DNA from 2 places in the Streptomyces sp. NPDC054887 genome. Region 1 is predicted to be linked to the other one. Evidence: riboswitches for the same ligand, from Rfam matches in the RefSeq annotation. Region 1 holds a riboswitch; the other holds the start of a gene.

Evidence for each region. Region 1 has a riboswitch for cyclic di-AMP ahead of ACWGH0_RS01900 (M23 family metallopeptidase). Riboswitches for the same ligand answer to the same signal wherever they lie in the genome.
Region 2: linked by a shared signal. The riboswitch ahead of ACWGH0_RS06090 (transglycosylase family protein) and the one ahead of ACWGH0_RS01900 (M23 family metallopeptidase) in region 1 are both predicted to bind cyclic di-AMP.

The regions. Positions count from the first base shown of each region.
Region 1 covers NZ_JBSGYQ010000002.1:104,597-108,186, forward strand. Annotated here, with positions in the region: gene ACWGH0_RS01895 (M16 family metallopeptidase) at 1-1,340, shown strand, start outside; cyclic di-AMP (ydaO/yuaA leader) riboswitch at 1,621-1,783, shown strand; gene ACWGH0_RS01900 (M23 family metallopeptidase) at 1,797-2,618, shown strand; gene ACWGH0_RS01905 (GntR family transcriptional regulator) at 2,798-3,487, shown strand.
Region 2 covers NZ_JBSGYQ010000007.1:86,196-89,785, reverse strand. Annotated here, with positions in the region: gene ACWGH0_RS06095 (transglycosylase family protein) at 1-836, shown strand, start outside; cyclic di-AMP (ydaO/yuaA leader) riboswitch at 1,105-1,275, shown strand; gene ACWGH0_RS06090 (transglycosylase family protein) at 1,279-1,974, shown strand; gene eno (phosphopyruvate hydratase) at 2,251-3,537, shown strand.

The DNA.
Region 1 (3,590 bases):
GCACCCCCACGCCGTGGGCCTTCCCCGCCCCCGAGCGCGGCAGCCTCCCCAACGGCCTGACCGTGCTGCGCTGCCACCGCCCCGGGCAGCAGGTCGTGGCCGTCGAGATCTTCCTCGCCGCCCCGCTGGAGGCCGAGCCGGAGGGCCTGGACGGCGTCGCGACGATCATGGCGCGCGCCCTGTCGGAGGGCACCGACAGGCACTCCGCCGAGGAGTTCGCCGCCGAGCTGGAGCGCTGCGGCGCCACGCTCGACGCGTTCGCCGACCATCCGGGCGTACGGGTCTCCCTGGAGGTCCCCGTCTCCCGGCTGCCGAAGGCGCTCGGCCTGCTCGCCGACGCGCTGCGCGCCCCCGCCTTCGCGGACGGAGAGGTCGAGCGCCTGGTCGCCAACCGGCTCGACGAGATCCCGCACGAGACGGCCAACCCGTCGCGCCGCGCCGCCAAGCAGCTCTCCAAGGAGCTCTTCCCGGCCACCTCGCGCATGTCGCGGCCGCGCCAGGGCACCGAGGAGACGGTGGGGCGCATCGACGCCGCCGCCGTGAAGGGCTTCTACGCCGCGCACGTGCGCCCCGCGACCGCCACCGCCGTGATCGTCGGCGACCTGGAGGGCACCGACCTGGACGCGATCCTGGCGGACACCCTGGGCGCGTGGAAGGGCGACCACGCCGAGCCCCGTCCCGTGCCGCCGGTGGTCGCCGACGACACCGGCCGGGTGGTCATCGTGGACCGCCCCGGCGCGGTCCAGACGCAGCTGCTGATCGGCCGCATCGGCCCCGACCGGCACGACCGTGTCTGGCCGGCGCAGGTACTCGGCACGTACTGCCTGGGCGGCACGCTCACCTCCCGCCTGGACCGCGTCCTGCGCGAGGAGAAGGGCTACACGTACGGCGTCCGCGCCTTCGGGCAGGTGCTGCGCTCCGCCCCGGACGGGTCGGGCGCCTCGATGCTGGCGATCAGCGGCTCGGTGGACACGGAGTCCACAGGACCGGCGCTCGAAGACCTCTGGAAGGTGCTGCGGACCCTCGCGGCCGAGGGCCTCACCGACGCCGAGCGGGACGTCGCGGTACAGAACCTCGTGGGGGTCGCGCCGCTCAAGTACGAGACGGCGGCGGCCGTCGCGGGCACGCTCGCCGACCAGGTCGAGCAGCACCTGCCCGACGACTTCCAGGCGCAGCTCTACACCCGTCTCGCGGAGACGGGCACCGTGGAGGCGACCGCCGCGGTCGTCAGCGCCTTCCCGGAGGACCACCTGGTCACGGTCCTCGTCGGCGACGCCTCGCGGATCGAGGAGCCCGTCAGGGCGCTCGGCATCGGCGAGGTGAAGGTCGTCAGCGGCTGACCGGCCCGGACCGAGGAGGTCAGCGGCTGAACCCGGGCACGGTGGTCAGCGGCTGACCGGCTCGAACGGTCTGCTCAACCCGCCCTGAAACGGGACAAAGAAGGACCCCGGCATCCGAGAGGCCGCCGGGGGTCCTTCTGTTATGTCCGGTTTGTTGCGGAGGTTGCCTGTCTGGCCTGTGGGGTGCGTTACAAAACGCCGTGTCTGTTTGGTGATTAAAAGATGTCCCGTTTAGCGTCTGTCCGGCTGTCCGTCAGCAGTGAGCCGCATCCGCGGCACCGGGCAGCCATCGCCGAGTCCCCGTCAGGCGCGAGCCTGGGGAGCCGGGGACCCACGCAGTCCCTGGGGTGAATCGGACGTCCTCCGCGATCGCGGAGGGGTCCGTAGGAGACCTTCCTGCTCCGAACCCGTCAGCTAACCCGGTAGGCGAGAAGGAAGGAAAGGACCAGCCACTCCATGGCGTTCACCCGTGCCACCGGGAAGCACCGTCGTCCGAGCCGCCTGACGCGCAAGAGCGCGAGCATGGCCGGCGTCGCCGCCCTCGCGACCACCGGCGTCATCGGAGGTCTGGCCTCTCCGGCCCTCGCCGCCGACGGCGACGCGGCCCAGGCCGTCCAGGACACCGGCCTGACCCAGGCCATCGTCATCGGCGACTCCCTCGCCGACCAGATCGCCGCCCAGGCCGACCAGCAGAAGCGTGCCGCCGTCAAGGCGGAGGCCGCGCGCAAGGCCGAGGCCGAGCGGAAGGCCGAGGCGAAGCGCAAGGCCGAGGCGAGAGCCAAGGCCGAGGCCGAGGCGCGGGCCAAGAAGGAGCGCGAGGAGCGCGCGGCCAAGGAGCGCGCCGCCCGCGAGGCCGAGCGCAAGCGCCTGAACGCCTACACCCTCCCGATCGCCGGCTCCGTCGTGACCACCGGCTACAAGTCCGGCGGCAACCTCTGGTCCTCCGGCAGCCACTCCGGCGTCGACTTCCGCGCCGCGTCCGGCAGTTCCGTCGTCGCCGTCGGCGCGGGCACCGTCGTCGAGGCCGGCTGGGGCGGCGCGTACGGCAACAACATCGTGATCCGGATGAACGACGGCACGTACACGCAGTACGGCCACCTCTCGTCCCTCGGCGTCTCCGTCGGCCAGGCCGTCACCTCCGGCCAGCAGATCGGCCTCTCGGGCTCGACCGGCAACTCGACGGGACCCCACCTGCACTTCGAGGCCCGTACGTCCCCCGAGTACGGCTCCGACATGGACCCGGTCGCGTACCTGCGCGCCCACGGCGTGAGCGTCTGACGCCCCGGTCCACCCCGTTCGTACGCAAGGCCCCGGCTTCCCCGCCGGGGCCTTGTCGCGTGTCCAAAAGCCGTCCCTTTGTTCCGGCGCCCGTCGGAAAACGCGGAATGCTGCAATAGAGTCACCGAAAAGGCGTCGGTCGACCGCGTTTCGCGGGGATCAAAGGCGGAGGTTCGGTCATGCGCATTCCCGCGCAATCGGTATGCACGGCAATTCGTGACGACATCGTTTCCGGCGTGTTCCCGCGCGGCGCCAGGCTCACCGAAGAGCTCCTCGCCCGCCGATACGGCGTCTCGCGCGTCCCGGTGCGCGAGGCGCTGCGCACGCTGGAGTCGGAGGGGTTCGTCACCACCCGCCGGCACGCCGGCGCCTGCGTGGCCGAGCCCACCGAGCAGGAGGCCGCCGACCTCCTGGAGGTACGGACGCTCCTCGAACCGCTGGGCGCCGCCCGCGCCGCCCAGCGGCGCACCGAGGCCCATCTCAAGGTGCTCCGCGGCCTCGTCAGACTCGGCCAGGAGCGGGCCCGCAGGGGCGAGGGCGAGGATCTGCGCGCGCTGGGCGGCTGGTTCCACGAGACGCTCGCCCAGGCGTCGGGCAGCCCCGGCCTGACGGCCCTGCTGACCCAGCTCAGACACAAGATCGCCTGGATGTACGCCGTCGAGCAGCCCGCCCGCCCCGCGGAGTCGTGGGCCGAACACGGGGCCATCGTCGACGCCGTGGCGCGCGGCGACGCGGAACGGGCCCGCGCGCTGACGGCGCTGCACGCCGAACGCGCGGTGGCCTCGCACCGGTTGCGGCGCAGCGGGCGAGGGCGCGAAGGCGTGAGGACTTCGCAACATCCCGTAAACACGGTGAGCGGCCGCCTTTAACAGTGGCGCCGTATACAAAAAGAAGCGCGAATTCAGGGGTGTATTTCTGCTGCCCGAATTCGGCGGCGTACGGCCGCGCTCACCACGCGAAGAAGCCGCGGCC
Region 2 (3,590 bases), on a different contig from region 1:
ACGCCACGACCTGGGACCGGGTCGCCGACTGCGAGAGCGGCGGCATGTGGAGCGCCGACCTCGGCAACGGCTACTACGGCGGGCTCCAGTTCTCCCCCGAGACGTGGCAGAAGTTCGGCGGTACGGCCTACGCGCCGCGCGCCGACCTCGCCAGCCGCTCCCAGCAGATCCAGGTCGCGGAGAAGGTGCTCGCGGAGCAGGGCCCGGAGGCGTGGCCGAGCTGCGCGCTCATCTCCGGCCTGACGGAGGGTGACGACGCCGCGTCGGACGACGGTGCGGCCGGCGGCTCGGCCGCCGAGGCGGAGAAGGGCGCGGCGGCCACCGAGCGCCCCGACGCCCCCGATGCCTCCGAGTCGGCCGAGCCGTCGGCCGGCGGGACGTCCGGGGCCGGCCGGGACGGGTCGTCCTCCTCCGTGAAGGCGGACCGCTCCGGCGCCTCCTCCGAGGGCCGCACGACGGACGGGGACCCCGAGAGCCCCGCGCCGCCGTCCGCCGACGAGAAGGGGGCGAAGGACGAGGAGGCCGCCCCCAAGGGCAAGCACCGCGGTGAGAAGGCCCGCGAGGACGACGCGGTCGTGTCCGGCGAAGCGGGCATCGAGCGCGAAGCGGGCCGCCATGCCTCCCGGGGTGACGGGGCGACACGTGACGCCGCCACGGCGGAGGGCGGGGCGCGCCCGGACGGCAGCTACACCGTCCGCACCGGCGACAGCCTGTCGGCCATCGCCGACGCCCACGAGGTGCGCGGCGGCTGGACGGAGCTCTACGCGGCCAACGAGAAGACGGTCGGCGCCGACCCGGACCTGATCCTTCCTGGCCAGAGCCTCGATCTGGGCTGATTTCGGGGGGTAGTTCGGGCCGCTATGTCCACATTGGAGCAAGTGAGACAAGGGTCTCTTTGTCCCAACTCACGTCCCCGGCCCGGACGATCCCGCCCCGCCGCCCCTGACCTGCGCGGATATGGGCCGCGTGAAGGCCGGGACGGGCGATTTCTCCCTGATGGGCCTTTTTGAACATCACCGGCTCATGTGTTTACGGTCGAACCGCTCGCCACCGCGGGCCCCGTCGACCGTCACGCCGAATCCTGCCGGCGGCCGAGGGGAACCGACGCGTAAAGCGCCGTAGGCAGGAGCGGGGGACCCAGGTAGGCGCCGGGCCCGTACGTCGCGAGACGCACGGAACCGGCTTGGGGTTAAGCCGCGCGACCCAGGTCGCGCGCCGGGCACTCACTTGGCCCGAACCCGACAGCTCACCTCGCAGGCGTCGGTGAGGAGATGTCGCATGCTGTTTTCCGGCAAGGCCAAGCACCGCCGCCCGTCCAAGGCCACTCGTATCGCCACGCTCGCCGGCATCACCGGCGCCGCTGTGGCCGTCCCGCTGATGGGTGCCACGTCGGCCTCCGCCGCCTCCGTCGAGACCTGGGACGCCGTCGCCCAGTGCGAGTCCGGCGGCAACTGGTCCATCAACACGGGCAACGGCTACTACGGCGGCCTGCAGTTCTCCGCCTCCAGCTGGGCCGCCGCCGGTGGCACGCAGTACGCCCCGACCGCCGACAAGGCGTCCAAGGCGCAGCAGATCGCCACCGCCGAGAAGCTCCTCGACATGCAGGGCCCGGGCGCCTGGGCCTGCGCCGGCGCCGGCGGCCTGACCAACGACGGCGTCGACCCGGGCGTCGACACCTCCGGTTCCTCCTCCGCGCAGCAGGAGCAGCCGAAGCAGCAGGCCGCGCCGCGCGCCGCCGAGCAGCCCGCCTCGCGCAGCGAGGTCCGCACCGCGCCGAAGGCCGCGCAGCCCGCCGCCCCGAAGTCCTTCGAGAAGGGCGACGGCGAGTACAAGGTGAAGTCCGGCGACACCCTCGGCAAGATCGCCGAGAAGAAGAAGGTCAAGGGCGGCTGGGAGAAGCTGTTCGAGCTGAACAAGGACATCGTCGACGACGCCGATGTCATCTACGCGGGCCAGCAGCTCCACCTGAGCTGACCCGAGGTCACCCCCCGAGCACCCCGGCCCGGCGCGTCTCCCCCGTACGCGCCGGGCCGGGGTTTCGCCTTCGGCGCCCCCGCCGGGCGTGTTACTGCCCGGTAGCTCCCGGTGCGCCGGAAGTCGGGCCAGCAGTTACGTCCGCTATTGCGGGTATTCGGGGCTCTTCTCGTCCCAGGGGGCGGGCGAACGGCCGACCGACGCCCCCGAGCCGGTTAGGCTCTTGTCGCAAGGCGAAAGTGACCCTGCACCCCTAGCGTCACATCCCAGAAGGAGATGCTCGTGCCGTCCATCGACGTCGTCGTAGCCCGGGAAATCCTGGACTCCCGAGGCAACCCCACGGTCGAGGTCGAGGTCGGCCTCGACGACGGCAGCACGGGTCGTGCTGCTGTTCCGTCCGGTGCCTCCACCGGAGCGTTCGAGGCCATTGAGCTTCGCGACGGTGACCCGAACCGCTACCAGGGCAAGGGTGTCGAGAAGGCCGTCCTCGCCGTCATCGAGCAGATCGGCCCGGAGCTCGTCGGCTACGACGCCACCGAGCAGCGCCTGATCGACCAGGCCATGTTCGACCTGGACGCCACCGAGAACAAGGCGTCCCTCGGCGCCAACGCCATCCTCGGCGTCTCCCTCGCCGTCGCGCACGCCGCCTCCGAGGCGTCGGACCTGCCGCTGTTCCGCTACCTCGGCGGCCCGAACGCGCACCTGCTGCCCGTTCCGATGATGAACATCCTCAACGGTGGGTCGCACGCCGACTCCAACGTCGACATCCAGGAGTTCATGATCGCGCCGATCGGCGCCGAGTCGTTCTCCGAGGCCCTGCGCTGGGGCACGGAGGTCTACCACACCCTCAAGTCCGTCCTGAAGTCCAAGGGCCTGTCCACCGGCCTCGGCGACGAGGGCGGCTTCGCGCCGAACCTGGACTCCAACCGCGCCGCGCTCGACCTCATCCTGGAGGCCATCAAGCAGGCCGGTTACGTCCCGGGCGAGCAGATCGCGCTCGCGCTCGACGTGGCCGCGTCCGAGTTCTACAAGGACGGCGTGTACGAGTTCGAGGGCAAGTCCCGCTCGGCCGCCGAGATGACGGAGTACTACGAGGAGCTCGTCGCGGCGTACCCGCTCGTCTCCATCGAGGACCCGCTGTTCGAGGACGACTGGGCCGGCTGGAACACCGTCACCGAGCGCCTCGGCGACAAGGTCCAGCTGGTCGGCGACGACCTGTTCGTCACCAACCCGGAGCGCCTGGCCCGCGGCATCGAGGAGAAGTCGGCCAACGCGCTGCTCGTCAAGGTCAACCAGATCGGTTCGCTGACCGAGACGCTGGACGCCGTCGAGCTGGCGCAGCGCAACGGCTTCAAGTGCATGATGTCGCACCGCTCCGGCGAGACCGAGGACGTCACCATCGCCGACCTCGCCGTCGCCACCAACTGCGGCCAGATCAAGACCGGCGCCCCGGCCCGCTCCGAGCGCGTCGCCAAGTACAACCAGCTGCTGCGCATCGAGGAGATCCTCGACGACGCGGCGGTGTACGCGGGCCGCAGCGCGTTCCCCCGCTTCAAGGGCTGAGCACAGCAAGGGCTGAGCACGGCCAGGGCTGAGCACGGCCGGGAGCCGAAAGC